DNA from 3 places in the Amycolatopsis sp. WAC 04197 genome. Region 2 is predicted to be linked to each of the others. Evidence: predicted binding sites of a transcription regulator. Region 2 holds the regulator's gene; each other region holds the start of a gene.
What was found. Region 2 encodes HspR, which represses chaperone genes until heat shock. Its sites were predicted from a motif close to ANNTTGAGTNNNNNNNACTCAANNT; they were not measured.
Positions count from the first base shown of each region.

Region 1: the regulator HspR is predicted to act here: its motif matches at 1,699-1,723, upstream of lon (endopeptidase La).
Region 3: the regulator HspR is predicted to act here: its motif matches at 5,421-5,445, upstream of DMC64_RS16460 (adenylate cyclase).

Region 1 covers NZ_QHJK01000001.1:795,666-805,994, forward strand. The annotation lists gene lon (endopeptidase La) at 1-1,682, opposite strand, end outside; gene DMC64_RS03980 (SAM-dependent methyltransferase) at 1,849-2,697, opposite strand; gene DMC64_RS03985 (GNAT family N-acetyltransferase) at 2,717-3,655, opposite strand; gene DMC64_RS03990 (bifunctional diguanylate cyclase/phosphodiesterase) at 3,936-6,551, shown strand; tRNA gene DMC64_RS03995 (tRNA-Thr) at 6,631-6,703, shown strand; tRNA gene DMC64_RS04000 (tRNA-Met) at 6,753-6,825, shown strand; gene rpmG (50S ribosomal protein L33) at 6,871-7,035, shown strand; gene DMC64_RS04010 (MaoC family dehydratase N-terminal domain-containing protein) at 7,124-7,573, shown strand; gene DMC64_RS04015 (MaoC family dehydratase) at 7,570-7,974, shown strand; gene DMC64_RS04020 (SGNH/GDSL hydrolase family protein) at 8,050-8,982, opposite strand; gene DMC64_RS04025 (hypothetical protein) at 9,101-9,316, shown strand; gene DMC64_RS04030 (TIGR03619 family F420-dependent LLM class oxidoreductase) at 9,354-10,250, opposite strand; gene DMC64_RS04035 (pyridoxal phosphate-dependent aminotransferase) at 10,247-10,329, opposite strand, start outside.
Region 2 covers NZ_QHJK01000002.1:78,047-88,375, forward strand. The annotation lists gene DMC64_RS07465 (TetR/AcrR family transcriptional regulator) at 1-138, shown strand, start outside; gene DMC64_RS07470 (GNAT family N-acetyltransferase) at 161-595, shown strand; gene DMC64_RS07475 (YbhB/YbcL family Raf kinase inhibitor-like protein) at 860-1,399, opposite strand; gene DMC64_RS07480 (DUF4097 family beta strand repeat-containing protein) at 1,561-2,328, shown strand; gene DMC64_RS07485 (DUF4097 family beta strand repeat-containing protein) at 2,355-3,026, shown strand; gene DMC64_RS07490 (alpha/beta hydrolase) at 3,023-4,429, shown strand; gene dnaK (molecular chaperone DnaK) at 4,596-6,467, shown strand; gene grpE (nucleotide exchange factor GrpE) at 6,464-7,207, shown strand; gene dnaJ (molecular chaperone DnaJ) at 7,241-8,416, shown strand; gene DMC64_RS07510 (heat shock protein transcriptional repressor HspR) at 8,422-8,850, shown strand; gene DMC64_RS07515 (DUF305 domain-containing protein) at 8,966-9,568, opposite strand; gene DMC64_RS07520 (lytic polysaccharide monooxygenase) at 9,576-10,329, opposite strand, start outside.
Region 3 covers NZ_QHJK01000003.1:738,072-748,400, forward strand. The annotation lists gene DMC64_RS16405 (TetR/AcrR family transcriptional regulator) at 1-183, shown strand, start outside; gene DMC64_RS16410 (bifunctional nuclease family protein) at 262-735, opposite strand; gene DMC64_RS16415 (MerR family transcriptional regulator) at 956-1,717, opposite strand; gene garA (glycogen accumulation regulator GarA) at 1,714-2,181, opposite strand; gene gcvH (glycine cleavage system protein GcvH) at 2,307-2,690, opposite strand; gene DMC64_RS16430 (CDP-alcohol phosphatidyltransferase family protein) at 2,754-3,389, opposite strand; gene DMC64_RS16435 (hypothetical protein) at 3,427-3,660, opposite strand; gene DMC64_RS16440 (hypothetical protein) at 3,899-4,189, opposite strand; gene DMC64_RS16445 (hypothetical protein) at 4,230-4,478, shown strand; gene DMC64_RS16450 (hypothetical protein) at 4,501-4,884, shown strand; gene DMC64_RS16455 (hypothetical protein) at 4,900-5,334, opposite strand; gene DMC64_RS16460 (adenylate cyclase) at 5,446-6,414, shown strand; gene DMC64_RS16465 (hypothetical protein) at 6,417-7,391, shown strand; gene DMC64_RS16470 (adenylosuccinate synthetase) at 7,388-8,581, shown strand; gene DMC64_RS16475 (NUDIX domain-containing protein) at 8,578-9,210, shown strand; gene DMC64_RS16480 (D-Ala-D-Ala carboxypeptidase family metallohydrolase) at 9,212-9,970, opposite strand; gene DMC64_RS16485 (AMP-binding protein) at 10,231-10,329, opposite strand, start outside.

The DNA of each region.
Region 1 (10,329 bases), on a different contig from region 2:
ACCTTCGCGATGGTCCGGTTCGCGTTGCGCACCCCGGCCTCCCGCGTGTACTCGGCGGCGATGCGGCTGAACGCGCCGTCGGTCAGCGTGACGTCGTCCTTGCCGAGACCGGCGCGCTCCAGCTCACGGGGGAGCAGGTGGTCACGGGCGATGGTGACCTTCTCGTGCTCGGTGTAGCCGTCGAGGGTGACCAGCTCCATCCGGTCCAGCAGCGGGCCGGGGATGGTCTCGAGCGCGTTCGCCGTCGCCAGGAACACGACGTCGGACAGGTCCAGTTCGACCTCGAGGTAGTGGTCGCGGAACGTGTGGTTCTGCTCCGGGTCCAGCACCTCCAGCAACGCCGCTGTCGGGTCGCCCCGGTAGTCGGCGCCGACCTTGTCGATCTCGTCGAGCAGCACGACCGGGTTCATCGAACCCGCTTCCTTGATGGCGCGGACGATCCGGCCGGGCAGCGCGCCGACGTAGGTGCGACGGTGGCCGCGGATCTCCGCCTCGTCACGGATGCCGCCGAGCGCGACGCGGACGAACTTGCGGCCCATCGCCTTCGCCACGGACTCGCCGAGCGAGGTCTTGCCGACCCCGGGAGGGCCGGCGAGCGCGAGCACCGCGCCCGAACGCCGTCCGCCGACCGGGCCGAGGCCCGACTCCGCACGGCGCTTGCGCACGGCCAGGTACTCGATGATGCGTTCCTTCACGTCGTCGAGGCCGGCGTGATCGGCGTCGAGGATGTCCCGCGCCGCGGCGATGTCGTGGACGTCGGTGGTGCGCTCGTTCCACGGCAGTTCGAGGACCGTGTCCAGCCAGGTGCGGATCCAGCCGCCCTCGGGGGACTGGTCGGAGGTGCGCTCCAGTTTGTCCACTTCGGACAGTGCGGCCTTCTTGACCGCGTCCGGCAGCTCGGCGGCCTCGACGCGGGCGCGGTAGTCGTCGTCGTTGGCCGTGCCGTCGAGCTCGCCCAGCTCCTTGCGGATCGCTTCGAGCTGACGGCGCAGCAGGAACTCCTTCTGCTGCTTCTCCATGCCCTCCTGGACGTCCTTGCGAATGGTGTCGGTGACTTCGAGCTCGGCCAGCTGCTCGCGGCTCCATTCGAGGGCCTTCTCGAGCCGCGCCGAGACGTCGAGGGCGGAGAGCAGTTCGAGTTTCTGCTCGGTCTTGAGGTACGACGAGTTGCCCGCCAGGTCGGCGACCGCGGACGGGTCCTCGACCTCCTGGACCGCGTCGATCATCTGCCAGCCGCCACGCTGCTGGAGGATCGCGAGGACGACGCTCTTGTACTCGGACGCGAGTTTCGCGGAGTTGTCGTCGGTGGTCTCGGTGGCGACCTCGGCGTGGACCCAGCGGGCGGCGCCGGGGCCGTCGGCGATGCGGCCGACGACGGCGCGGCGGGTGCCGCGCAACAGCACCGCGGTCTTGCCGCCGGGCACGCGCCCGATGCGTTCGACGGTCGCGATGGTGCCGAGTTCGGCGTATTCGCCGTGGACGCGGGGGACGATCAGCACCTCGGCCTTGGTGGCGGCGCTGGACCGGATCCCCGGGAAGGAAGCCTGGGCAGGCGTGTTGGCCTGGGCGGACTCCACCGCGGCGCGCGTCTCCGTGTCGGCGAGGTCGAGCGGGACGATCATGCCCGGCAGCACGACGTCGTCATCGAGCGGGAGGACGGGCAGGAGGCGGTTGTCGGTCATCTGTGCACTCCTCGGTTAGTTGAGTCTGCCTAGCTCAACTCTCCGATCGACCCGTTTGTTTCCTTCCCGCGTTCGCCGTCAGCGATCACTCTTTCATCCGACCTCTGCTCGGTTCGCGTCGCCTTTAGCCCCCTAAACGCGACGCGAACCGGCGAGAGGTCGGAGGTCAGGGGTGCACCGAGACACCGCACCAGGCGAACGGCCGGGCACCTTCCTCATCGCGGCGCAGCTCTCGCACGGGTCGCCAGTCGGGCAGATGGACGACGCCGGGCTCCAGCAGCGGCCAGTCCCCGAAGAGCGGCTCGATCTCTTCGCGGTCCCGCATCCACACCGGGTTGCTCGTCTTCCGGTACTGCTCGACCATCCAGTGCAGCCCGTCGGCGTCCTCGCCGGTCTGGCCGCCGAAGCTCATGTGCGAAAGCCCCAGCCAGCTGCCCGGCGCGAGCGCGTTCCGGTACGTCGCGACCAGCGCGGGCGGATCGTCGTGCGGGCCGGCGAAATGCAGGACGGCCATCATCATCAGGCACACCGGCTGGTCGAAATCGATTAGCCGCAGCGTCTCCGGATGCCGCAGGACGTCCTTCGGCCGCCGCATGTCCGCCTGGACGATCCCCGCCCAGTCGGTCGCCTCGTGACGTTCGAGGATCAGCTCCGCGTGCGCCACCGCCACCGGCTCGTAGTCGACGTACACGACCTTCGCCGTGTCGCCCGGCTCCAGTTCTTCCTGCACGATCTCGTGCACGTTCCCGGCTGTCGGGACGCCGGACCCCAGATCGATGAACTGCCGGATCCCCGCGTCCAGCGCCGCGCGCACGACGCGGTTCATGAACTCGCGGTTGTGCCGCGCGCCCGGTTTGACCCAGCGCCACTGCTTTTCCAGCGCGCGGGCGAACTCGCGGTCGACCGCCCAGTTGTGGGTCCCGCCGAGGAACCAGTCGTAGATCCTCGCCGCGGACGGCTTTTCGGTGTCGACCCCGGTCGGCGCCACCGGGGCCGCGTCATCGTCCCTCTTCACGAAAACGAGCCTATCCGGATCAAGGCACCGCGGGGCGCCGCCGCCAGTACGTCCAGAGCGGCCGGTAGCCCTGCGCGTACCAGAACGGCGTCGAGCGCGGATTGGCCAGCGCGTGGTGCAGCAGCACGGCGTCGGTGCCGCATTCGTCGAAGACCTGGTGCGCGTGCGCGGCGAGCGCCGTCCCCACCCCGCTCGACCGTGCCTGCTCGGCCACCGCCAGCGACGACAGGTAGCCGACCTTCTCGGCCGCGACCCGGCCGCGGATCCACGCCGTGTCGCCGGGGAACTGCACCCGCACCATGCCCAGCGGACGGCCGTACAGCTCGGCGATCCACAACGTCGGATTTTCCCGGCCCAACTGTTTCGACAGATCCGCCGTGATCGTTTCCTCCGCACCCTCGCGCAAAGTGACAGAACCGAACTGCGCGTCATAACGCTGCAATTCCAGTTCGAGTGCGACGGCGGTTTCGAGATCATCCGCTTCGGCGGGCCGGATGTGCACCCCGGGAGTGGCGGGCGGTCCGGTCACGGCGAGCCGGTCGGCCGGGCGGACCGCGATCACCAGCACCGGTGCGAAGCCGCGGCGCAGCAATTCGGCCGAGCCGGGGGAGTCCCGGCTGGGCCGTACGACGGTCGCCGCCGTCTCGACATCCCCAGGTGGGGCCACGGTCTTCAGATGTTCATCCCATCGGGTGAGTAATGCGTCGAGAGCGGCTTCCGGGCGGGGGCCGGTGAGGCGGGCTTCGAGGCGATGCTCGACGAGGGCCCGCCACGGAGAGTCAACGGAATCGGGACCCGCCTCGGTCCGTACCGACAATCCGGCGGCGGCCGAGTCGCCGGCCGTCGCGGAGAGTGACACGGAGCCCTCGACAGGCTCCAGTGCAGGCATTTCGGGGAGCAGGGCGTCCACGGTGGCGAGCCGCTCGGCGTGCCCGGCGGCGATGGCGTGGCTATTCATAGGGCTATTCAAGCCCCTACTGACGGGTCCGCCGGGAACTTCACGAGATTGGCCGGAGCGTGGCGCCAGGTGACTTCCGGTAGTCGGAAGGAACGCGAATAACGCTCCCATTTCACCCCTTGGTCCACGCAGGTCAGCGCGACGCGCCCATTGTTAACCCTGGGGTGATCTCATACTGTCTCGAATGGGACTTGGGTACGCCCTCCGGGGTACTGTATTGCCCTCGTCCCCGAGGTCGCGGTAGGACAAGACCGGTTGGGCAGCCGGGAAGGAAGGTCGGATGCCGGACACGAACGGCAGGCCCGGGAGCGCCGCACAGGCGGCAGCGGGCAAGGGAGGCGCCGTTACGGAGGCTCGTACCGACGAGCGACGGTTCCGCGTCTACACCTTCGCGGTACTCACCATGGGCATCGCCGCCGCGGCCGCGGTCAGCCTCTGGCTGGACTTCGAGGCTTCGGACGATCTGCTGTGGATCGGGCCGATCCTCGCCCTCGCGTTCCTGCTCGCCGAACAGCTCGGCATCAACGTCGACGTCCGCAGCGGCATCTCGTGGACGATCTCGTTCACCGAGATCCCGCTGGTGATCGGTTTCTTCGTCGCTCCCTTCGAAGTCGTGCTCGCCGCGCATCTCGCGGCGGGGATCGGGACCTTGCTGGCCCGCAAGGTCGCGGGCCGCGTGCTCTACAACGCCGGCGCCTTCCTGCTGGAGATCACCGGCGCGTTCGCCGTGGCAGGACTGGTGAAACAGGCCTCCGGCGCCCACGACATGACCTGGATCGCCGCGCTGGCCGGGACTTTGACCGCGCCGCTGGTCAGTACGCTGCTCGCGCTCGCCGCTGTCCGCGTGCTGCGCCGCCGTATGCGCGTCAGCACCGCGATCCGGCTGACCGGCCGCATCCTCGTCGTCGGCTTCGTCAACGCTTCGGTCGGTCTTTCCGGTTATTTGGTCATTTCTGGGACGCCGAAGGCCTGGCCGCTCGTGCTCGCCGTCTTCCTCGGCCTCACCGCGTTGTACTGGGCGTACTCGGATCTGCTGCGCGAGCAACGCGACATGGAAGCGCTGTCCGACGTCAGCCTGATGGTCGCGCGGTCCGGTCAGCAGGCCGCCGCACGGCCCGCCGGGCGCGCGGACGAACTCGTCGGCGGCGTCGATGTCCGCGAGTGGGCGACCATCGCCGAACGCATCAAGGACCAGCTCGCCGCCGGTCGCGTCGTGCTGAGGCTTCGACTGGAGCCGAAGGACACCATGCGGATGGTCGTCGCGGGCGACGAACTGCCCCCCGTCGACCCGGCCGCCGACGATCCGCTGCTGCGCCTGCCCGGCGCGCACGTCCGCCACTTCCGGATCACCGAAGCCAATCCCGACGTCCGCTCCGCGCTGCTCGACCGCGGCGCGCAGGAGGCGCTGGTCGTCCCGCTGCGCAGTGCGAACCAGCTCCTCGGCGTCGTCGAAGCGCACGACAGGCTGAGCCGCTGGCGTGGCTTCGGCAAGTACGACGTCCAGCTGCTCGGCACGATGGCCAGCCACCTCGCGACGTCGCTGGACAACCGGCGCCTGCTCGCGACCCTGCGCCACGACGCCTACCACGACCCGCTGACCGGTCTGCTCAACCGGCCGGGCTTCCGCCAGGTCGCCAAGGAACCGTTGCGGGAACAGGTCGACGCGGTCGTGCTCCGGGTCGACCTGGACGTCTTCTCCACCGTCAGCGACGCCCTCGGTTACGTCTGGGCCGATCGGATGGTCATCGCCGCGGGCCGCCGGATCCGCGACGCGCTCGGCCCCGACGTCCCGCTCGCCAGGCTCGAAGGCGCGTCGTTCGCGGCACTCCTCGTCGGCTGCGCGCCGGAACGCGCACAGGCCGCCGCGGAACTGCTCCGCGCGGAACTCGTCGCCCCGTACCCGGTCGACCGGCTCTCCGTCGAAGCCAACGCGATGATCGGCTACGCCACCTCGTCGGCGGAAGACGACGAGCAGGTCGACGTCGACGGGCTCCTGCAGCGCGCCGACGTCGCCGTCCGCGCGACCAAGGGCGGCGAAGAGGTCCGCGGCTACATGGCCAGCATGGGCCAGATCTTCATGCGCCGGTTCCAGATGGTCACGCAGTTCCGGCAGTCGCTCGAAGAAGGCCAGCTGAGCGTCCACTACCAGCCGAAGATCACCTTGCCGAACCGGCAGATCCAGGGCGTCGAGGCGCTCGTGCGCTGGGTGCACCCGGAGTTCGGCAGGCTCGGCCCCGACGAGTTCGTCCCGGCGATCGAAGCCGCCGGCCTCATCGGCGTCCTGACGTCGTTCGTGCTCGAAGAGTCGTTGAAGCGCGTGCGCAAGTGGCTGGACGAGGGCCTGCGCATCTCCGCCGCGGTGAACCTGTCCGTGCGGAACCTGGCCGACGAGGACTTCCCGACGAAGGTCGCGCGCGAACTCGACCGCTTCGGCATCCCGCCCGAGCTGCTCACCTTCGAGCTGACCGAATCCGGTGTGATGTCCGACCCGCAGAAGGCGCTGCCGATCCTGCGGGAGCTGCACTCGCTGGGCATCGTGCTCGCCGTCGACGACTTCGGCACCGGCTACTCGTCGCTGGCGTACCTGCGGCAGCTCCCGGTCGACCAGGTCAAGATCGACAAGAGCTTCGTCCTCGGCATGGGCACCGACCTCGGCGACCTCGCGGTCGTGCGCTCCATCGTCGAGCTGGGCCACTCGCTCGGCCTCACGGTCGTGGCGGAGGGTGTCGAGGAGGACGTCGCGCGGGATCAGCTCGAAGCGATGGGCTGTGACGTCGCGCAGGGCTACCTCATCTCGCGGCCGCTGCCGGAGGACCGCCTCGAGGCGTGGCTGCAGGCCCGCACGGCGCGTTCGCCCGGACGCCACTCCGAGACCGTCCTCACCCTGCTGACCTGAGGTTTCGCGGTAACGGACCCCCCTGTTCCACCCCCTCGCGGGGACTTGCTAATCTTTCCAAGTCCTCGCGAGAGGCAAGGCCCCTTTAGCTCAGTCGGCAGAGCGTTTCCATGGTAAGGAAAAGGTCTACGGTTCGATTCCGTAAAGGGGCTCAGAACCTCAGCCGCGTCACGCAAGCGTGTCGCGGCCAGGTTCATGTAAGGCGGTGTAGCTCAGCTGGCAGAGCAAGCGGCTCATAATCGCTGTGTCGCCGGTTCAAGTCCGGCCACCGCTACGCGGTAATCCTGGGTATCCCAGGCCTAGTAGAGAAGGAAATGCTGTGGCTGCCACTGACGTGCGACCGAAGATCACGCTCGCGTGTGAGGAGTGCAAGCACCGCAACTACATCACCAAGAAGAACCGGCGCAACAACCCGGATCGCCTGGAGATGAAGAAGTTCTGCCCGAACTGCGGTACGCACCGGACTCACAAAGAGACCCGCTGAGCGTCTAGCGGTTCTACCTGTCTTACCCGAAGCCGCCCTGGTCACCAGGGCGGCTTCGGGTATTTTTCGGGTTCGGTAGCCTGCTCGGGTGGCCTTGGACCAGTCGTTCACCGGGCGGGTGTACCCGCCGACCAGTACCTATGAAGTGAGTCGCGAGAAGATCCGGGAGTTCGCCGACGCGCTCGGCGACGCGAACCCGCTCTACCGCGACCCCGAAGCGGCGAAGGCGGCCGGCTACCCCGACGTCATCGCGCCGCCGACGTTCCTGACGATCATCAACCTCGCCTCGATCAACGCGATCGTCTCGGACCCCGAGCTGGGTCTCGACTACTCGCGGATGGTCCACGGCGATCAGCGGTTCACCTACACGCGGCCGGTGCACGCGGGCGACGTCCTGTCGCTCACGACGCATATCGACAACATCATGGCCCGCGCCGGGAACGACTTCATCAACCTGCGCGCCGAGATCTCCGGCGCCGACGGCGGCCTGATCGCCACCACGAACGCCCAGCTCGTGGTCCGAGGGGAGGACGCGTGAGCACGTTCACCGTCGGGGAAGAACTGACGCCGCTGACCATCGACGTCACCCGTGACCAGCTGGTGCGCTACGCCGGCGCGTCGCTCGACTTCAACCCCATCCACTGGAACGAGGCCTTCGCCAAGGAGGTCGGCCTTCCCGACGTCATCGCGCACGGGATGCTGACCATGGCGCTCGGCGCGCGGCTCGTCACCGACTGGCTCGGCGACCCCGGCCGCCTCGTCGACTACTTCGCGCGCTTCACGCGCCCTGTGGTCGTGCCGAACGAGGGCGCCGCGACGATCGAGTTCACCGGCAAGGTCGCCGTGGTCAACGACGACGGCACCGCCCGCGTCGACATCACCGCCAAGTTCGAGGGCAAGGCCGTCCTGGGCAAGGCGCAGGCGGTCGTCCGCATCTGACGCCCGGGGGAGCAAGGGACCTTTGCTACCACTCGCTTAGCGTGCCTAAGTAAGTGATAGCAAAGGTCCCTTGCTCTACGCGAGCTTGAGCAGCTTCTCGAGGACCTCCGCCATCCCCGCCGCGCCTCGCGCGTTCGGGTGCAGCGGCGCCGCGGGCACCGACGGCGCGGGGCCTTCGACCCAGCGCCGGTTCGCGGCGCTGCACATGTCCCGCCCCTTGCTCGCGGTCGACATGTCGGCGAAGCCGGCTTCGTGCGCCTTCGCGGTGTCCTGCAACGCCGTGTTGAGCCGTTCGAGCGAGTCGCGGAAGTAGGCCACGTCCCCCGCGCCGACCGGCAGGACGGGCCAGCAACCGGCGTCGTCGTCCGGAAGCACTGTCGGGTACCCCACGACCACGATGCGCGCCGAAGCGGCCTTCGCGCGGATCTGGTCCAGGATCCCGCCGAGCCGGTCCGCCGCGGCGGTGATCCGTTCGGCGAGCTGGTCGCGTCCGCCCGCGGTCAGCTGGGTCTTGCAGGGCGAAGCGGTCTGCACCTGCGTCGCGCACTGGCTCGCGAAGCCGGCGAAGCCCACGTCGTTGCCGCCGATCCCGACGGTCACCAGCGTCGTGTCACCGTCGACGGCATCGAGCTGGGGAGCGTTCGTGCCGTCACGGGTCTTCTGCTCGCCGGTGAGGTGCTCGGTCGTGGCGCCGCCGCAGCTGACGTCGACGAACTCGGCCGGACGCAGCTTCGCGGCGAGCAGGCTCGGGTAGTTGTTGTCCGAGCGATCGCAGCCCGCCGGCGCGCCCACGGGCCGTCCGGTGCCCGGCGAAGCCGTGTAGGAGTCGCCCAGCGCCACGTACCGGCCCGCGCCGTCCGAAGTAGTGACCCCCGGCGGAGTCACCGCCGTTCCACGCTCCCAAAGGTGGTAAGCGATCCCCAGGACGGACAGCACGATCACCAGGAAGAGGCAGCCGCCGCCCGTTCTCCGCTGCGTCACCCGTTCGTTGTACGCGACCTGGGTCACGTTTGTCATCGGTCCGACCGTCGGTGAACTCAGCGTGAACGGGTGATCTCCGGTTGCCTGAGACGTGGATCACGTTCAGGGTGGTGCGCGTACCTGCCCCGAGGAAAGGCGGAAAACCGTGAGCCTGAACTTGAACAAGCTGGTGGACAAGGCATGGGAGGACAAGGGCATCGGTGAGCTGCTGGACGCGCCGCCGTCCGCGCTCGAAGGCCTGACCAAGAAGCACGACGAACTCCTCGCCGAGCTCAAGATCAAGACCATCCGGGATCTCGGCAACTGGAAGTACGCCGCGAAGGCCCACGCGCTCGTCCAGCTCGCCGACGGCGAATCCTGACCTTCTGAAGGCCCTTCCCGGCGAACGGGGAGGGCCTTCAGCCGTTCGGGACGAGGTCGCGCAGTTCGGCGGCGAGATCGAGGGCGTGCGTGACGTCCCGCGCGAGGTAGTGCGGGTCGATGAAGGCTTCGGCGATCCCGGTCTCGGCGGCCGCTTCCAGCTGGGCCGCGACGTCCTTGAGGTCCGTCCCCGGCTTCGGGTTGATCCGCAGCACCCGGCGCAGCGTGCCGGGGTCGCGGCCGGCCCTCTCGGCCGCGGTCACCACGGTGTCCCAGAGCTTCGCCAGATACGGCGCGGGCAGTCCCGCCGGGAGCCAGCCGTCCGCGCGACGGCCGACGCGATCCAGCGCCACCGGGGACAGCCCGCCGAGCAACACCGGCGGATGAGGGCGCTGAGCCGGGCGCAGCCCCACCTTCGACGCCGGGATCCGCCAGCGTTCGCCTTCATGCTCGACGGGGTCGCCGGTCCAGAACTTCCGGAGGACGTCGAGAAGCTCTTCCAGCTGTCCGCCACGCCCCTTCCAGGGTGTGCCTGTCGCCGTGTACTCGTCGCGAAGCCAGCCGATGCCCAGCCCGACGTCCAGACGGCCACCGCTCACCTGATCCAGTGAGGTGAGCATCCTGGCGAGCACCACGGCCGGGTACACCGTCCCGGTGAGCGTGCTGGTTCCCAGCCGGACCTTGTTCGTGACGCTCGCGGCGACGGTCAGCAGGATCAGCGGATCGGCGAACGTGACGAATTCGGGCGGGTACGGCCGTTCCGGTGTGCCGCCGGGGTAGAAATCCGATGGCGAGACCGGCGCCAGCACCCGATCCCCGACCCACAAGGACTCGTAGCCGAGCTCCTCGGCCGCCGCGGCGAAACCGGTGACGGCGTCCATCGACGCGAGGGGACCGTACTGCGGAAGAGCGATTCCCAGGCGCACCACGGTCACCGTGCTTCCGCGAGCAGACGGCCCATCCTGGCGATCCCCTCGGCGAGATCGTTTTCGTCCAGGGCATAGGAAATCCGGA
Region 2 (10,329 bases):
CGGCACGACGACGAGGTCGCGTTCCGGGTGTTCCTCGCCGGGATCGACGGCTTGTTGATCCAGGGCCTCATCGACGACGAGCCGCCGTCCGCGGAGGAACTGCGGCCGGTGGTGGACTACCTGCTGAAACCTCGTTGACCTGCTGGGTAGCGTTCGGATCATGAGGATCGTCGGCGCGTACGAACTGGATGACGACCCGGCACGGGTGGACCTCGACGTGGTGTGGAAGCACCTGTCCACCGGCGTCTACTGGGGCAAGTGGCGAGACCGCGAACTGGTCGAGAAGGTCTTCAGGAACGCTTGGCGCGTCGTGGGGGCGTACGAGACGTCGACCGGTCGTCTGGTCGGTTTCGCGAGGGCGTTCTCGGACACCATCGGCAGTGCTTATCTCGCGGACGTGTTCGTCGTCGACGACGCGCGTGGCGCTGGGCTCGGCAAGGAACTGGTCCGGGAGATGATCGACAACGGGCCGGGCGCGGAGTTCCGGTGGATGCTGCACACCGCCGACGCGCACGGGTTGTACCGGCAGTTCGGCTTCGGCGACCCGCCCGAAGGGCAGTACATGGAGCGGGGCCGGGCGAACGGGCAGGTCTAGCCCCAAGTACATGAAGGCCCCCTTCCTGGTCCGAAGTCCGTGAAGGCCTCCTTGAGGGACCCAGAGTCCCTCAAGGAGGCCTTCACGGACTGGAACACAGAGCGCGGCGTGCGCAAAGGCGTGATTCGCGTGATCAGGGACGTGACTCGCGTGATTGGAGACCGCACTCGGAGTGTTCCGCCTCTGATCACGTGAGTTCCGCCTTCGGTCACGCGAGTCACGCCGCTGATCACGTGAGTGCGGACTCACGACCCACCGGACCGATCAGCCCTTGTTCTCGTGCAGGGCCGTCAGCGACGCCCGGGCGATCGCGTGGCCGAAGAGGTTGAAGCCGAGGAACGCCGGCGTCGCGTCTTCGCCGACTTCCAGCTTTTCGACGTCGACGGCGTGCACCGCGAAGATGTACCGGTGCGGCCCGTGTCCGGGCGGCGGAGCCGCGCCGAGGAACTGCTTCACGCCGCCGTCCCCCTTCAGGGTGACGGCGCCCTCCGGCAGACCGGAGCCCGTTTCGTCGCCCGCGTTCGCGGCGAGCGCGGTCACCGACGCCGGGATGTTGAACACCGCCCAGTGCCAGAATCCGCTCGCCGTCGGGGCGTCGGGGTCGTAGCAGGTCACGGCGAAGCTCTTGGTCTCAGCGGGGAACCCTTCCCACGACAACTGCGGGGAACGGTCCTCGCCGCCCGCGCCGAAGATCCCGGAAAGCTGGGGTGTCGGCAGGAAGCCGCCTTCTTCGATGTCGGTGCTGCTCAGGGTGAAGGCAGGCAGATCGGGCAGGAAGCTGTACGGATCGGGTGCCTGCGGCATGCGTCCTCCTGGTCGTTGAACAGATGACGGAGCCAGGTTATGACCCCGAGGCCCCGGGCGCGGGTTCAGGGACGAATCCGGGGGTTACCCCTATGTCCAAGCCGCCCTGGTGCCCTTAGCGTCGGGTTACACGAAAACCTGCTCTGGAGGGACTCAAGACCATGGCGCGCCCACTCCTCGCAATCGGCGGCATCGCCTTGATCGGTGTCGGTGTCCTCACCGGCCTCGGCTGGTGGTGGCCGTCCGACGCGGAGGCCACCGCGGAGGTGGCCCAGCCGATCCGCAGTGTGCGCATCGACAACGAGGAGGGCCGCGTCAAGGTGCACGCCGGCGAGGGGCCGGTGCGGATCCACCAGCAGTTCGAGTACCGCGGCGGCAAGCCGGGCGACGCCTTCCGCGTGGAGGGCGACACCCTGGTCCTCGCCGACTGCGGCTCGTCCTGCGAGGTCGCCTACGACGTGGTGGTCCCGGCGGGTATCCCGGTCTCGGGCAAGCTGGACTCGGGGGCGCTCGACATCGCCGGAGCGTCCACTGTGGACGTCACGGTCGACTCCGGCCGGGTCGAGGTGCGCGACGTGCCGGGCACCGTGAAGGTCCGGTCCGAAGCCGGTCGCGTCGACCTGGCGAACATCGGGCAGGCCGTCACGGTGCAGGCGGCTTCCGGTGCCATCAAGGGAGAACGGCTCGGCGGTGACGTCGAAGCACGGACCGACAGCGGCCGTATCGAACTCGAACTCCTCAAGAGTGCCGATGTCACCGCGCGGACCGACAGCGGTTCGGTCGAGGTCACCGTCCCGTCGGGTGAGTACAACGTCACCGGCGGCACCGGCAGCGGCCACCGCGACATCGGCGTGAACCAGTCCGGTTCGGCCCAGCACAAGCTCGATCTCAACACCGACAGCGGAAGCGTCACGGTCAAAGCGGCCTGACCGACTTATCGGGGGAATACTTTCTCATGGGGAACAAGGAGAAGCGCGTTCTCGGCGCGCTCGCTCTCGGCGCGCTGACCGCCTTCGGGATCGTCGGCTGCACAGGGGAATTCCAGCAGAAACTGAGTGACGGCGCGCCCGTCACCGAGCAGATCACCGCGATCCGGGTGGACGTGCCGGTCGGCGCGGTCACGTTGCGGGTCGAGGACGGCGCGCCCGTCTCGCTGCGCCGTGAAGTGACTTATAACGGCAAGAATCCCGGCAAGACGTACAGCGTCGAGAACGGCACGCTGGTCCTCGGCGGCTGCCAGCAGTGCGGCGTGGACTACGACGTCGTGGTGCCGCGCGAGCTGGCGATCTCCGGGGCCATCGGCACCGGCAAGATCACCCTCGCCCGCGCCGCCTCGGTCGACCTGAAGGGCGACGTCGGCGACTTCAAGGTGATGGGCACGTCCGGGCCGGTCAACCTGCGCACCGGCACCGGCGACATCGAGATCGGCCTGGCGAAGCCGGGCGCGGTCACCGCGAACGCGGAGGTCGGCAAGGTCGTCGTCACCGTTCCCGACGGCGCGTACCAGGTCCGCGCGAAGGCGGAGACCGGCAAGGTCGAGACCGGTGGCGTGCGGCAGGACCAGGCTTCGGCGAACGTACTGGACCTCCAGTCCGGCACCGGCTCGATCACGGTGAAGCCCGCATGAAAGCGCTCGCCGCCGTCGCCGCGCTGACCCTGCTTCCGCTGACCGCGCTGCCGGCGTCCGCCGCGTCCGGGATCGACTGGAGGCCGTGCGCGACCGAGTACGCGCCGACGCTGGAATGCGCGAACCTCCGGGTGAGCGGCGGTTTTTCGATCGCGCTGGCGAAACTGCCCGCGACCGATCCCGGGCGCCGTATCGGTTCGCTGCTGACGAATCCGGGCGGGCCGGGTGGTTCCGGGGTCACCGTGCTCAAGTACGGCGGCCGCGGTTTCGCGCTGGACAAGCCGGAGACGGCCGAAGTGCGGCAGCGGTTCGACGTCATCGGATTCGATCCGCGCGGCGTCGGCGAAAGCACGCCCGCGATCACCTGCGGGCCGGATCTGCACGATCCGGCGGTCAGCCGGTTCCCCCGGAGCCGCGCCGATTACGACAAGCTCCTCGCCCACAACCGCGCCTCGGGTGAGGAATGTCTGAAGAGGACCGGGCGAGCACTGTCCTCTATGGACACTTGGCACGCCGCGGACGACATCGAAGCGATCCGTGGCGCTCTCGGCGAGCCGAAGGTGAACTGGCTCGGCGTCTCCTACGGTTCCGAACTCGGCGCCGTGTACGCGGAGAAGTACCCGAACCGCATCCGGACGATGGTGCTCGACGGCGCCGTCGACCATTCGCGGCCGACCAGGCAGGCGGTCCTCGAAGAAGCCGTCGCGACCGAAGGCGCCCTCAAGGACTTCGCGAAGTGGTGCACGACGTCGGCTGACTGCGCTCTTCGCGGGAAGGACGTCCTCGCCACCTACGACGCCTTGATGCGGACGCCCGGCGGCGTGCCGTCGAAACAGCTCGGGCGGAACGTGACCGCCGAGGAGATGGCGTCCGGGGTCTACGGCAACCTCATCCTGCCCGCGTTCTGGCCGGGCTTGGCGAAGGCGATCGACGCCGCGACGGCGGGCGACGCGGACGGACTGCTGCCGTATTCGCAGCTCGACCCGTCCTACGGGGCGTACCGCGCGATCGGCTGCCACGACTTCGGCTCGCCGTTCACCTCCTACGCCGACATGAGGGCGATGCAGGGACTGGTGAAGACGCTCTCGCCGCACGGCTGGCGGTACTCGGAGTTCTGGGACATGGCCAGCGGGTGCGCGGCCTGGCCGGTGCCCTCGGCGTATCTGCCGCGGCCGCAGAAGGTGAGCGGCGCGGCGCCGATCCTCGTGGTCGGCGGTGAACACGATCCGGCGACGCCGCTCGTTTGGGCGAAGGGGCTCGCGAGGAACATCGAGAACTCGACGTTGCTCGTCGACGCCGGGTACGGGCACACGGGGCTGCTGAACTCGGCCTGCGTGCGCACCGAAGAGGTGAAGTACCTGGTGAGCGGTGTCACACCCGCTCCGGGCACGGTCTGCCGGTAGTCCGGGAACAAGACGACCGTGCCGCACGTTGAGCCGGATACAAGGTTGAGTGAGGGTGACTCAAGTCCGGCTTGACGGAAGCCCCATCATCCCGATACAACTTGCGTTGAGCCCACTCAAGGTGGGTGAGAACGTGCAGGTCACGAACTAGCAGGAGGATCACACCATGGCGCGAGCGGTCGGCATCGACCTCGGCACGACCAACTCGGTCGTCGCTGTCCTTGAGGGCGGCGAGCCGACGGTCATCGCCAACTCGGAAGGTTCACGCACCACCCCGTCCATCGTCGCCTTCGCCAAGAACGGCGAAGTGCTGACCGGCCAGCCGGCGAAGAACCAGGCCGTGACGAACGTCGACCGGACCATCCGGTCGGTCAAGCGGCACATCGGTACCGACTGGAAGACCGAGATCGACGGCAAGGCCTACACCTCGCAGGAGATCAGCGCCCGCGTGCTGATGAAGCTCAAGCGCGACGCCGAGGCGTACCTGGGCGAGACCATCACCGACGCGGTCATCACCGTCCCCGCGTACTTCGAGGACGCGCAGCGGCAGGCCACGAAGGAGGCCGGGCAGATCGCCGGCCTGAACGTGCTCCGCATCGTCAACGAGCCGACCGCGGCCGCGCTGGCGTACGGCCTCGACAAGGGCGAGAAGGAACAGACCATCCTGGTCTTCGACCTCGGTGGCGGTACGTTCGACGTCTCGCTGCTGGAGATCGGCGAGGGTGTCGTCGAGGTCCGCGCGACCTCCGGTGACAACCACCTCGGTGGTGACGACTGGGACGAGCGGATCGTCACCTGGCTGGTCGACAAGTTCAAGTCGTCCAACGGCATCGACCTCACCAAGGACAAGATGGCGCTCCAGCGCATCCGTGAGGCCGCCGAGAAGGCGAAGATCGAGCTGTCCAGCTCCAACTCGGCCAGCATCAACCTGCCGTACATCACGGTGGACGCGGACAAGAACCCGCTGTTCCTCGACGAGCAGCTCTCCCGCGCCGAGTTCCAGAAGATCACCTCGGACCTGCTTGAGCGCACCCGCAAGCCGTTCAACAACGTCATCCGTGACGCGGGTGTCGCCGTCGGCGACATCGACCACGTCGTGCTCGTGGGTGGTTCCACCCGCATGCCCGCCGTGTCCGAGCTGGTCAAGGAGCTGACCGGCGGCCGCGAGCCGAACAAGGGCGTGAACCCGGACGAGGTCGTCGCGGTCGGCGCGGCGCTGCAGGCCGGTGTGCTCAAGGGTGAGGTCAAGGACGTCCTGCTGCTCGACGTGACCCCGCTTTCGCTGGGCATCGAGACCAAGGGCGGCGTGTTCACCAAGCTCATCGAGCGCAACACCACGATCCCGACCAAGCGTTCGGAGATCTTCTCCACCGCGGACGACAACCAGCCGTCGGTGCAGATCCAGGTGTTCCAGGGTGAGCGCGAGATCGCGGCGCACAACAAGAAGCTCGGCATGTTCGAGCTGACCGGTCTCCCGCCCGCGCCGCGTGGCGTGCCGCAGATCGAGGTCACCTTCGACATCGACGCCAACGGCATCGTGCACGTCCTCGCGAAGGACCTCGGCACGAACAAGGAGCAGTCGATGACGATCACCGGTGGCTCCGCGCTGCCGAAGGACGACATCGAGCGCATGGTCAAGGACGCCGAGGCGCACGCCGAGGAGGACAAGCAGCGCCGCGAGGAGGCGGAGACCCGCAACCAGGCGGAGACGCTGGTCTACCAGACCGAGAAGTTCGTCAAGGACAACGAGGACAAGCTGCCCGACGAGCTCAAGGGCAAGGTGAAGTCCGCGATCGACGAGGCCAACGAGGCGCTCAAGGGCACCGACTCGGCGAAGATCCGCGAGTCCATCGAGAAGCTGAACACCGCTTCGCAGGAGCTGGGCACCGCGCTCTACGCCAACGCCACCCCGGGTGCCGAAGGTGCCGCCGGTGAAGGCGCCGCCGGTACGGCGGGCGCGGGTACCGGTTCGCAGGCCAAGGCGGACGACGTCGTCGACGCCGAGATCGTCGAAGAGGACGAGAAGGACAAGAAGTGACGGGACGCTACGACGAAACCGAGGGCCGGGGCCCGGAGGAACCGGTGGTCGTGCGGGACCGTAGGCGGATCGACCCGCTGACCGGTGAGGTCCGCCCGGCTGCCCCGGCCGCCGAACCCCAGGACGGCCCGAAGCACGCCGCTCCGAGTGAAGACACCGCATCGACCGAGCCGGAGCCCGCGGCACACGCGGGCCCCGGCCTCGGGGAGTCCATTGTGGACGACTCGGTGTCGGTGGCCACGGGACTGGAGAAGGAGCTGGCGGAACGCACCGCCGACCTTCAGCGCCTCCAGGCCGAGTACGCGAACTACCGCAAGCGCGTGGACCGCGACCGCGAACAGGTCGTCGTCGGCGCGAAGGCGTCGGTCGTCGGCGACCTGCTCCCGCTGCTCGACGATCTCGAGCGCGCGGAGCAGCACGGCGACCTGACCGGTGCCTTCAAGGCGGTCGGCGAGAAGCTGGTCGGGAGCCTGCAGCGGTCGGGCCTCGAAGCGTTCGGCACCGAAGGCGAGCCCTTCGACCCGAGCGTGCACGAGGCCGTGCAGCACAGCACGTCCCCGGACGTCACCGGGCCGACGGTCACCATGGTCATGCGCCGCGGTTACCGCTTCGGCGAGCGCGTGCTGCGTCCGGCGATGGTCGGGGTCACCGACCACGAGCCGGGTGGCGCCCCGGTGGACCCGCCGGTGGGCGGCGAGCTGCCGCTCGAGGGCGAACTTTTCGATGAGAACAACCGCTGATCGGCGATACGGCGTGAAAGGAGGAGACGTTCGGTGAGTGCACGGGAATGGATCGGTAAGGACTTCTACCGTGAACTGGGCGTCTCCTCCGACGCCACCGCGGACGAGATCAAGAAGGCCTACCGCAAGCTGGCCAAGGAGAACCACCCCGACGCCAACGCGGGCAACGCGGAGGCCGAGAAGAAGTTCAAGGCGGTCTCCGAGGCGTACGGCGTGCTGTCCGACACGGCCAAGCGCAAGGAGTACGACGAGGCTCGCCGCCTCTTCGGCTCCGGCGGTCCCGGTGGCTTCGGCTTCCCGGGCGGCGGTGCCGGCGGCGGCGGTTTCGACGTCGGCGACATCTTCGGCCAAGCGGGTCAGCAGCAGGGCGGCTTCGGCGGCCTCGGCGACATCCTCGGCGGGCTGTTCGGCCGCCGCGGCGGCGCGGCCGGTGCCACGGCGAACCGGCCGCAACGCGGATCGGACGTCGAGACCGACGTCCGGATCGACTTCACCGAGGCGGTCAAGGGCGCGACCCTGCCGCTGCGGCTGTCGAGCCCGGCGACCTGTTCCACCTGCGGTGGCAACGGCGCGAAACCGGGGACCTCCCCGAGGACGTGTGCGACCTGCCAGGGCAGCGGGCTGGTCAGCCGCAGCCAGGGCGCGTTCGCGTTCTCCGAGCCGTGCCGCGACTGCCGCGGCCGCGGCCAGATCATCGACGACCCGTGCCCGGAATGCGCGGGCGAGGGCATCAGCACCCGCACTCGCACGCTGACCGTGCGGATCCCGCCGGGCGTCGCCGACGACCAGCGGATCCGGCTGGCGGGCCAGGGCGAACCGGGCCGTGGCGGCGCGCAGCCGGGCGACCTGTACGTCCGCGTGCACGTCGCTCCGCACACGTTGTTCGGGCGCAAGGACCTCGACCTGACGATCACCGTGCCGGTGTCCTTCACGGAGCTGGCCCTCGGCGGCACGATCACCGTGCCGACGCTCGAGGGCAAGGTCTCGCTGAAGGTGCCGCAGGGTACGGCGAGCGGTCGCGTGCTTCGTGTGCGCGGCAAGGGAATCGCGAAGCGTGACGGCTCGCAGGGCGATCTGCTGGTCACCCTGCAGGCGGCCATCCCGGCCAAATTGGACGACAAGGCCCGTGAAGCGCTGGAGGCGTACGCGGAAGCCATGGCCGACCACGACCCGCGACCGGAGATCACCGAACTTCTCGAAGGCAGGTGAGCAAGATGTTCGGCGGGCTGCCGCACGGTGCGGACGAGGACACCCCGGTGTTCGTCATTTCGGTGGCGGCACAGCTTTCCGGCCTGCACGCGCAGACCCTGCGGTCCTACGACCGCCAGGGTCTCGTGTCGCCCGGCCGGACCTCCGGCGGTGGACGGCGTTACTCGATGCGGGACATCGCGTTGCTGCGCGAAGTGCAGCGACTGTCCCAAGAGGACGGTGTCAATCTCGCGGGCATCAAGCGGATCATCGAGCTGGAGAACCAGGTCGACGCGCTCCGCTCGCGTATCGCCGAACTGACCGAGGAGCTCACGGCGGCGTACCTCGCCGCCGAACAGACGGCCGCGGCCGTGCACGCCTCCTACCGCAAGGATCTCGTTCCCCTGCGGCAGCAGACGGCCCTCGTGGTCTGGAAGCCCAAAAAACGCAATTAGTCCTCTAAATGCCGCGGGTCCCCAGCCCTCGTGCGTACGTGAAGGCCCCCTTCACCGCGCTAGACGCAATGAAGGGGGCCTTCACGTACTTCACGCATTTAGAGGACTAAATGCGTCATTGGCCGGGGACCAGGGTCCGGATCTGCTGGACCTCGCCGGTGCGCGAGTCCTGGATCCGCTGGGCCAGCGCCTTCGACTCGGGGTTCTTCCCGTCCTTCAGCTCGGTCCTCGCCAGCGCGACCCCGTTGTGCTGGTGCGCCACGAAGATGTCGGCGAAGTCGAGGGTGAACTCCGGACCATCCTTTTTGGACAGTGCGTCGAGCAGGCCCTTGTCGGTGAGCCCGTCGCCACCGTGATGATGGTGCGCCTTCGGGTCCATGGAACCCGTCTCGGGTTTGCCCCAGGCCTTCAGCCAGTTCCGCATGTCGGTGCTCTCGGTCTGCTGCGTCGCCTCGATCGCGGCCGCGAGATCCTTGAGCTCCTGCTTCTGCCCTTGCTTGGCCTTGACCAGCTTGACGATCTCCACGCCCTGGTTGTTGTGGGCGATCATCATCTGCAGGAACATCACGTCGGCGTCGTTGTACTCCGCGGACGCCCCGGCCGACTGGGGAACCGGGGAGATCGGGGCGCCGGCGTTGGTGGGTGAGCCATCGCCGGCCCCGCAGCCCGCGAGGGCCACGAGACCGGCGACGAGAACGAGGGCCAGCTTCACTGGCACGTCCCCCTTACTGCCGGGTCCACAAGGCGGGGGTGTTCGGCGGTTCCCAGCCTTGGATCGCGGTATGCGCCAGCTGGCAGCGGTAGGTCGCGCCGCCGTAGGTCACCGTGTTGCCGACCGCGTAGGACGTCCCGGCCGCCCAGGTGCCGCCGGTGGGCGGGTTGCCGGTGCTGGTCGGCGGGTTCGACGTCGTGGGCGGGTTGCTGGTGGTCGGCGGGTTGCTGGTGCTGGTGGGCGGGGTGCCGCCGCCGATCTGCAGGTCGATGCAGCTGTAGAAGGCCATCGGCGTGTCCGCGATGTTCCAGATGGCGAGCACCTTCTGGCGGCCGCTGAAGCCGGCCAGGCTCACCGTGTGCGACGTCGGGTCCTTCGGCGCGGAGTTGTTCCCGCTGATGTCGGCGATCTTGGTGCCACCGATGTAGTACTCGTAGTTCGTGGTCCGGTGGTAGGCGGTGAACTTCCAGTTGAAGGTCACGCTGTTGCCGACCGACGCGGCGGGCCACGGCTTCGACTCGTCGTTGAGTTCGGCGAATCCGGGAAGGCCGCCGTTGCAGCTGCGGAGCCCCTTGGGGCCTTCGACGCTCTGCGGTTCGTAGACGATGGCGCCGCAGCCGGAAACCTTGCCTTGGGCGCAGTTCGCCTGGCGGCTGGGCGGGGACAGCACATAGCCGTGGGCGCTGGCCACCTGCGGGATGGCCACGATGGCGATCGGGGCGAGGATCGCACCGGCGGCGGCTGCCACGAGCTTGCGTTTGACGGTC
Region 3 (10,329 bases), on a different contig from region 2:
CGTCAGCTGCGCCAGGGCCAGCAGGAAGGCGCTTTCGGCGACTTCGCGGCGGACGTGATGGCGCTGTCGATCGCGCAGGCCATCGACGGCGTCGCGGCGAAGTTCGCGGCGGATCCGAAACTGGACCTGGAGCGGTACGGCCGGGAGCTGGCGGACCTGTTCCTCAAGGCGACCGCCGCCTGATCCGCATTCAGAGGACTAAACGCATACGAAGAAGGGGCGGCACCACCAGGCGCCGCCCCTTCGATCGAGTTCTCGGGATCAGGTGTCCGCGCCGCGGAAGTCCTCCGGCGAGACCGAGTCGAGGAACTCGCGGAACTTCTCGACCTCGTCCTCCTGCTCGTCGGGGATGATGAGGCCCGCCTCCTCCAGCACCGCGTCGACGGCGTGGATGGGCACCCCCACCCGCAGCGCCAGCGCCACCGAATCGCTCGGCCGCGCCGAAACCCGGATGTCCCCGTCGAAGACCAGTTCCGCGAAGAACGTGCCTTCCTTCAGGTCGGTGATGACGACCTGTTCCAGCTCACGGCCCAGTGCGCCGATGACCTCCTTGAGCAGGTCATGGGTCAGCGGACGGGCCGGGCGGACTCCCTGCTGCTCCAAGGCGATGGCGGTGGCCTCCACCGAGCCGATCCAGATCGGCAGGTAACGCTCGCCTTCGGTTTCCCGCAGCAACAAGATCGGCTGATTCGCGGGTAGCTCCACCCGCACGCCGACGACGCGCATCTCGCTCATCGGGCTTCGCCTCCCTCTCGTGCGCACGGGCTGCAACGCTTGTCTCGACGACCAAGCGACGGTAGTCCCGACGCTACCCGTCTTCCGAGCGCTGTGCTCGCTGTCTCCGACATTCTCGGTTCGCCCGTGGCAAACCCGACTCTCACGGTACGGCATAGGGTGCCGAACATTCAGGCATTGACAAGTGGCCGCACAACGGCTCCCGGTCCCCTGGAACCGTTCAACCGCCCGTGACAGCCCGTATTCCGGCCTTCACCAAGAGCGTGTGCAACGCCACGGTCAAGGCGGCGAGCTCCCGGACGACTTCGTCGCCCCTCGCCTGGGCGTCCTCGTCACGATGCCGATACACCGGGGTCACGATCTGCTCCAGCAGGCCGACCTCGCGGTCGGCCGCGGCCCGGAAGGCACGCAGATGTCTCGGCTCGATACCGAATTCGGTCATCGCTTTCACGGTCTTCGCCACGAGGACCGCGTCGGGGTCGAAGAACCCCGCCGCACCTGGGCGCACCAGACCGTATTGCCGCAGCTCAGCCAGGGTGGCGGCGTCGATGCCGGCCTGGCGGAGCAGATCTTCCTCGGTCAGCCTGATCTCGCGATCGGTCTCGAAGTCCCCGGGGGACGGCAGTCCGCCGTTCTCCCCGGGGGCGTCGAGTGAAACGAGTTTCCGCGGCAGCCTCGGCATCGCCGCTTCCGGCGCGGCGCCCCGATCCGCCGCGTCCAGCTGTTCCTTGATGACCTTCAGCGGCAGGTAGTGATCCCGCTGGGCGGACAGGACGAACCGCAACCGCTCCACGTCCGCCGGAGCGAACTGCCGGTACCCCGACGGGGTCCGGCCCGGCTGGACCAGACCCTCCGCCTCGAGGAACCGGATCTTGGAGATGGTGACATCGGGGAAGTCGCCGCGCAGCTGCGCCAGCACGGCCCCGATGCTCAACCCATCGCGCTGCGAAGCATCCCGATCAGGCCGCCCGGCCGCCGTCACCGTGCCCCCTGGCCCCCGGAACCCGGGCCGGTCAGGAAGACCAGGCGGAACTTGCCGATCTGCACCTCGTCGCCACCGGCGAGGACGGCCTGGTCGACCGGCTCGCGGTTGACGTAGGTGCCGTTGAGGCTGCCGACGTCGATGACGACGAACTCGCCGCCCTCACGGCGGAACTCGGCGTGCCGCCGGGAGACCGTGACGTCGTCGAGGAAGATGTCGCTGTCCGGGTGCCGTCCCGCGCTGGTGGTGTCGCGGTCCAGCAGGAAGCGCGACCCCGCGTTCGGGCCCCGCTTGACGACCAGCAGCGCGGAACCCGCGGGCAGCGCGTCCACACCCTGGACGGGGGCCTCGGCAGCCGGAGGAGCCTCAGTGCCTTCGACGTCGGCCAGGAAGTCGGCCCGGAAGACAGAAGTCCGCTCCGGAGACTGCTCCGGGGGAACGCCGGGCCCGTCGTTCGTGCTCACCTGAGCTCTCCTAACGCATGTGTGTTGCCACTACTCAAGAACGTGTGGAGGTCAAACGTACCGTGCCTGATCGAATCTCCGGCCCGCGGCTCCCCCTACTCTTCCCGAAGGGCCACGGCCTGCGGCTATTCCTTGATCAGCGCCTGGTACGCCTCGGCCTCCAGCAGGGATTCCACCGAGCTCGCGTCGTCGAGACGGAGCTCGATCAGCCAGCCTTCGCCGTACGGGTCGCTGTTGATCAGCTCGGGCGACTCGGTCACCGCGTCGTTGACCGCGACCACCTCGCCGTCGAGCGGGGCGAACAGCTCCGAGACGCTCTTGGTCGACTCGACCTCGCCGAACGCGTCGCCCGAGCCGACCTGCTTGCCGACCTCGGGCAGTTCGACGAACACCACGTCACCGAGCTGGTCCTGGGCGTACTCCGTGATGCCCACGCGCACGAGCCCGCCGTCGCGCACGGAGACCCACTCGTGCTCCTCGGTGTACCGCAGTTCTTCTGGAGTGGACAACGCCGCTCCCCTTTCTGATGCCCTCACTCGAAACCGACGCGCGCAGTTTCCCATCCCGCCGGGTCACGCGCCCGGCGCCTCCCGCGACACGCCGGGAGCGGCCGGGCGCAGCGCCCGTACGGTCTGGACGACGTACAGCACGCCTGAATAGACGTACAGGACCGCACCCCATGCCGTGAAGGCGTAGCCGATCGGCCGGGCGATCGCGGCGATGTCGGAGCCGCCCTGGGTGAGCAGCAGGAACGGGAAGGCGTACATCAGCACGAAGGTGGCGCCCTTGCCGATGTAGGTGACCTCCGGCGGGGCGAACCCCCGCCGCCGCAGCAGCAGGACGCAGACGCCGAGGACGGCCTCCCGGACGACCAGCGGGACCACCAGCCACCACGGGATGATGTCGCGGATCAGGAAGGCGATGAGGGTCGCGAGGATGTAGAGCCGGTCGGCCGCGGGGTCGAGCAGCTGGCCGAGCCGCGACATCTGGTTGAGCCAGCGGGCGAGTTTGCCGTCGAGCCAGTCGGTGAGCGCGCTGAACACCAGCAGCGCGAGCGCCCAGCCGTCCTCCTTCGGGCCGAGGAGCAGCCACAGGAAGACCGGCACCCCGGCGAGCCGGAGGATCGAAAGCATGTTGGGGACGTTCAGGGCCTGCCGCAGCAGGGAAGGTTCTTCGCTGGTCACGCTCGGTTCGGGGGGCGTACTCACCCGCTCAGCCTAGCCAGCGGCGGCAGGTCCTCCCGCGTCAGCTGGCCCGGGTGTGCGTCCAGCCGCGGCGTTGCAGGTCCGCGCTGGTCAGCGCCACGGGCCTGCCCCGGTGGTCGGTGCCCATCCAGCGATGGTGGCCCGCCGAGTTCTCCAGGACGTACGGGCGGCCGCCACACCAGACGACGGTGCACGGGGCCGTCGGGGGAAGCTCCGTGCTCGCCGGTGCGGTGGCCTGGGGTGACGCGGGGTCGGTCTGTTCGTCGGTCTTCATCGCTCTCACGGTTTCGGTGACGGGGACTGGGACACGCCGGAGCGCTACTTGTCTTTTCGGCAGAACGGGGCCGCGCGTTAACGGCTCGGCGCCGGATTCGTCCGATCGGTTCGCGACGACAGCAGGGTGTTGCCGCGCCGTGAACGGCATATTAATTGTCCACAGTGGACAGTGATTGCCCGGTCCTCGCGTATCGCGGCGACGGGGCCGCGATAGCCTCCCGCGAACCGAACGTGGCTCAATGCCACGACATCGGGCCCGGCCGGGTCAGAATGGGCCGGCCACGACCGGCCGACGAAAGGATCGCCTTGCCCGTCTCGACGACCACGGGGACGTGGCGGCGCCTGTTCGCGGTCTGCGCCGTCGCCGGAACGCTCGCCGCCTGTTCGGGCGAAGCCCCGCCACCGCCTGTCACTTCGACGCCGGTCTCATCGCCCGCGATCCCCACGACCGCGTCCAGCGTTTCGGTGCCGCCGATCCCGTCCCAAACCGCGCCGAGTCCGTCCGCCGCCCCGACTCCCGCCCCCAAACCGAAACCCGCTGAACCGGTACAGGGTTCCTGCGGGACGGTGACCGCGGCGAGCGGGCTGACCTTGCAGGTGCTCAACGGACCCGGCGTCTCCTGCGCGGAGGCGACCGGGATCGTCGACGCGTTCCACAAGAGGATCGCCGGCCGTCAGTCCGCGGGCTCGGACGAGCCGGTCAGCGAGACCGTGGACGGCTGGCTGTGCGTCTCCGGAGCTCCCGCCGCACAGGGCGGCACGAGTTGCAGCAAGGGCGAGCAGAACGTGTTCGCCGCCGTCGTCCCCGTCGAATGAACCATCCCGAGAAGAAGGGCCCATGAAGAGCCTCGCCGTGCTTCCCGCCGCGTTCGCCGTCGTCCTGCTGAGCGGTTGCGGCGCCGATCCCGCGCCCGCGGCCGCACCGCCCCCGTCCTCCTCCCCCGCCGCCGCCGACCAGGCCCTCGCCGGATCGCCGTGCGGAGAGGTCGCCGGATACCAAGGCGCGAAGAACAAGGTCGTCGTCCGAGGGAAGACCGACTGTGCCGAGGCTACGCAGGTGCTCAAGGACTATTTCGCCAAGCTGACACCCGCCGAAGCGACGTCGCCGCAGGGGCCAGGTCCGGTCGTGGTCGGGGCCTGGACCTGCGGCAGCGGGCCGAACGATCCGGTGACGAGCTGTTCGACCGAGGACGAGCGGCAGATCGAGGCCACCCGGAGCTGAGCACGGACGGCGGCGTCACTTCCCGCGACGCCGCCAGGTCCGGGTCTTCCGGTACAGGACACCGAGTCCGATCAGCATGCCCAGCAGGACCAGGCCGCACAACGCGACCATCACCAGGCTCAAAACCCGATTCGACCTTGACGGGTAAGCGAATCCGTCACCGGCGAAGATCCTGTCGCCTTCCGCGACGCTCTCGCCGTTGATCCTCCCCTGTCCGGTGCGCCCGTCGTCGAACCGCCACCCGGCCTCGCAGTAGGGAAACCGGCCGCTCATCGGCGGCCCGTCCTCGACACATCCGGAGACGACGGTGACCGTGACGTCCTCTCCGGTGTTCAGTTCACGCACGCGGTCACCGAGGGCGCCCCCGGTCACCCACAACAGGAAAACGAGCGGGATCCCGCCCAGCAGCGTTCGCAGCGGAATCCTGGAATTTCCCGGTTCACCTGACAAGAAAGTCCCTTCTTCTCGGCCGTTCCAGGCTATTCGCCGAAGCGACGGAGCTGCACGGGATTTGTACCCACCCCCTTGCCAGCCGAAGTAAGAGTCGTCTAGACTCAAACTATGCTCACCAGGGAAGACGCCATGAAGGCGGTCGAGGACGCGGCCGGTCCGGCCGCGCTGTTCGCCCGCCATCGCTACCGCGAACTGGCGGCCGTGCTCCACCCCGACCGCAACCCCGGCGACGTGCGGGCCCACCGCGCGGCCGCCACGCTCAACCGCCTCCACGACGAGTGGAAGCGGGCCCGGCGGCAGACGGTCACCACGGCGACGTCGGCCTACACCCTCGTCGCACCGCACGCGGTGGGCAGTGTCGCCACGACCTACCGGACCACCGGCCCACATCTGGTCAAACTCGTCCGCGATCCGGCGCTCAACCCGTTGATCCACGCCGAATGGGACGCGTTGCGCGCACTGGACGGCTTCACCGAACGGCATCGATGGCTCCGCCCCTACTACCCGCGGCTGCTCGACACGTCGGGGCCGGTCGCGAGGGGCGATCGCGCGTTCAGCGTCCTCGACCCGCTCGTCGACGGCTTCCTCACCCTCGCCGACATCGGGAAGGCCTTCCCCGGCGGGCTCGACGGCCGCGACTACGCCTGGATGCACCGTCGCCTCCTGCGTGCCGTGGCCGGCGCGCACCGGGCGGGTGTCGTCCACGGCCATCTCACCGCGGACAACGTGCTCGTCCATCCCGGACAGCACGGCATCGTCGTGACCGGCTGGTCGTTCGCCGTCGAAGACGGTGCGCTCCCGCTGGCGGCGGACAAATCCGTCCACTATCCACCGGAAGTCCACAAAGGACAGCCGATGACCGCCGCCACCGACGTCCACATGCTCCACCACATGATGCTGGAACTCCTGGCACCGGGCGAAACCCGCCAGCGCGAATTCGCCAAGTGGTGCCTCCAGGAGATCCCGGCACAACGACCCGAGGCCGCCGATCTGCTCGACGAGTACGACGAACTGCTCGCCGACCTGTACGGCCCTCGCACCTTCCGACCGTTCATCATCCCCGAGACAGGAGCCTGACCATGGGACACGGACACTGGGACGACAACGCCTACGCCGCCGCGAAGACCTTCCGCGCGGCCAAGGGCGAGGACGATTTCGGCTACACCGCCGATCTCCGTTCCAAGCCCGCGAAGGAATGGAAGGTCGCGCCCGCGCTGGACCCGCTGAACGCCGTGCGGGAATGCCGGGATTCGGCCGACCACAGCGATTCGACGCCGATCGCGGTGCTGTTCGACGTCACCGGTTCGATGCGCCGGGTGCCGCGGATCATGCAGGGCAAGCTCGGAAAGCTGCACGGCCTGCTGAAGCGCCGGGGTTATCTGGCCGACCCGCAGGTGCTGTTCGGCGCGATCGGCGACGCCGACAGCGACCGGGTTCCCTTGCAGGTCGGGCAGTTCGAATCGGACAACCGGATGGACGAGCAGCTGCGCACGATGTTCCTCGAAGGCGGTGGCGGCGGGCAGAAGAGCGAGTCCTACGAACTGGCCGCGTACTTCATGGCGCGGCACGTGGTGACCGACGCGTGGCAGAACCGCGGCCGCAAGGGTTATCTGTTCATCATCGGCGACGAGCTGAACAAGCCCGCACTGGAGGCCCGCCACATCCGCCGGGTGATCGGGGACGACGTGCGGGAGGACATCGACCCGGCCTCGGTGTACCGGGAGCTGGCTCGCAAGTGGCACGTCTACTTCGTGCTGCCGAACCAGTCTTCGTACTACAACGACCCGCAGATCGGCGAGCACTGGAGCGATCTGCTCGGCCAGAACTTCCTGAAGCTGGACGACCCGGGCGCGGTGTGCGAGCTGATCGCCGCCACCATCGGGCTGGAAGAGCGGGTGGTGGACGTCGACCGGGCGCTCGCCGACCTCGCGGACGTCGGCTCGGTCGCCGAAAGCAAGGCGGTCGGCAAGGCGCTGGCCAAGCTGGGCACCAAATCGGTCGTCACGTCGGCGGTGCCCGAGGCCGGCGGGCCGAGCGACGTGGTGCTGCGATGAGTCTCCTGGACGGTCACGTGGTGGTGGTCGGGCTCGGCTTCGGCGACGAAGGCAAGGGCGCGGTGGTCGACGCGCTCTGCGCCGCCCGGCCCACCACCGCGGTGGTCCGCTTCAACGGGGGCGCGCAGGCCGCGCACAACGTCGTCGTGGACGGGCGGCACCACACCTTCAGCCAGTTCGGGGCGGGCACGTTCGCCGGCGTGCCCACCCATCTGTCGCGGTTCGTGCTCGTCGAGCCGTTCGCGCTCGCCGCGGAAGCTCGACGGCTCGAAGCGGTCGGCGTCCGGAATCCGCTCTCACTGCTGAGTGTGGACGGCCGGGCTCTGCTCACGACGCCGTTCCACATCCACGCCAACCGGGCCAGGGAGGAGGCCCGTGGCGTGAACCGGCACGGTTCGTGTGGCAAGGGCATCGGCGAGACCGTCTGGTACTCGCTGTTGCCCGGGGCCGCGCCGGGTGACGTGGTGGAGAACCAGGAGGTGATCGGGAGGCCGGGGGAAGCGCCCACGGTCGCCGACTGCGCCCGGCCGTCGGTGCTGCGACGCAAACTGGACGCGCTCGCGCGGTTCTACGCGCCGCTCGCCACGCCGCCGCACAGCGTCGACGAACTGGTGGCGCTGTACCGCGATTTCGCGGGCGCGGTGCGGATCACCGACGGGGACGAAACGGGGCGGCTGGCGGATTCCGGGCGGCTGGTGTTCGAGGGAGCGCAGGGGGCTCTCCTCGACCAGTACCACGGGTTCCATCCGCATACGACCTGGTCGACGACCACGCCGCACAACGCCCGCACCCTGTTGGGCGGGCGCCCGCACACCGTCGTGGGGGTGACGCGGACGTACCTCACCCGGCACGGCGCGGGGCCACTGCCGACCGAATCCGCCGCCGTGCTCGCCCGGTTCCCTGAGCGGCACAACGAAACCGGCGAATTCCAGGGCGCTTGGCGAGCGGGGCATCTCGACGCGGCCTTACTGGACTACGCGATCGCGGCCTGCGACGGCGTGGACGCGCTCGCGGTGACCCACCTCGACGCGACCGGGTTGAAGGTCGTGCCCCGTGACGGCTCCCCCGCCGTCGACCTGCCGGATCCGCTGGCGTGGTTCGGCGCGCGGCTGCCGGTGGCCGTCATGGGGTACGGCCCGGACAGGGCCGGTTACCGCGTCGCCAAGGCACGGTCGACAATCAACGCGTGATCGATTCGACGCCGGTGTCCGTTGACGTGCTCGTGGTGCGGTTCGCCCCCGGCACCAGGAACGTCCTGTTGGGAATCGCGCCGCGGGCGGCCGAGCCGTTCGAAGGGGAGCTCGCCCTGCCCGGGGTGCTGCTGGGGCTCGGGGAACGGCTGCGGGAGGCGGCGAGCCGGGCGGTGGTCGGCAAACTCGGCCTCCCGCCCGACGCGGTCTCGGCGACGGGACAGCTCGCCACCTTCGACGAGCCGAACCGTGACCCGCGAGGTCCCACTCTCTCCATCGCCTTGTGGGCCACCGTGAATCCCGCGCTCGACGTCCCGGGGAACGTCGTCTGGGTGCCGCTGGACGAGGTCCCGCCGCTGGCCTTCGACCACGACCGGATCGTCGCCGACTGCCGTCCGATGCTGGCCGAACGGCTGTGGCGGGACGTCGCCTTCACCGCCGGGCTGCTGGGACCGATCTTCACCACGGCACAGGCGCTGGACGCCACCGAAGCGCTGACCGGGGACCGCCCCTATCCGGCCAATCTCGGCCGGACGATGGAGCGGGTCCCCGGTCTGCGGCGTACCACCGAACACGCGGCCGCCCTCCCCAAGGGAGGACGGCCGCCGTCGCTGTGGCGCTGGGAGTGACTCAGATCCCGCAGGAGGACGCCGACCAGAAGCGCGTCGACCGGTGTGCCACGTGCGTGTGATCGTTGTGGCCGGGGTAGCCCGGCCCGAGGATCTCGGCGAACCCGTGGTTACGGGCCTGCTTCGCCAATCCGCAGAAGCCCTGCGAGCCGGCGCCGAGGTCGACGGCGTCACCGTAGAGATGACGGCTGTTGGTCGCGCCGCCGACCGCGTTGTTGCAGGCGACGCTGCGGAAACCGCCGTTGACGTCGATCGGCCGGTCGCCCATGGCGTGCCGCATCGCCTGCAGCTTCCACATCGAGACCAGCGCGTTGGCCTTCGCCGTCGCCGGTGGGACGTTGCCGCCCGACCAGTCGGAGTTGCACCGGTTCAGTTCCGCGTAGGTGAAGTTGATCGGCGTGCAGTCGTCGTCCTGCAACGCGTAGAGCTTCGAGAACGTGGCCGAACCGGCGATGCCGTCCGCCGCCAGCCCGTACGCCTGCTGGAAGCGGGTGACCGCGGCCTTGGTCCCCGCGCCGAACTGGCCGTCGAGGGCGAGCACGCCGCCGTAGCCGGGGTACCCGGCCACACGGATCTGCAGTTGCCGGACGTCCTCACCGGACGCGCCTTCCGACAACGTGCGTCCCCAGGAGTAGCAGGCGTCGGCGACAGACATTTCGCCCGCTGTCACCGGGCCTGGATCGGCGGCGGCCGGGGTGGCCACCGCGGTACCGAGCCCGGCCACCAGGGCGAGCATCGGCAGGAGGAAACGAATGCGCATGACAGGAACACCTTTCAAAGCAGGGAAGGTGAGACCCGTGACCCCCACGGGTTGTCAACGATTCACTGCCGAGGATGCTAACGCGGTTCCGGTTACCGCGCTGTGGGTCGTTCGACCCACACGCCCGAACCCGGAACTCGCGTGATCGGAGCCGTGACTCGCGTGATCGGAGGCGGAACGCGCCGGATCACGCGAGTTCCGCCCTCAATCACATGAGTTCCGTGTCCAATCACGCGAGTTCGGAGTTCGAGACCGGGCCATCAGCCCTTCAGCTGCGGGAAGTCCTCTTCGCGGAACTCCCCCGCCGGCCGGCCGTCGGCTTCGTTCTCGCGCCCGCGCAGTTCGACGCGGCGGATCTT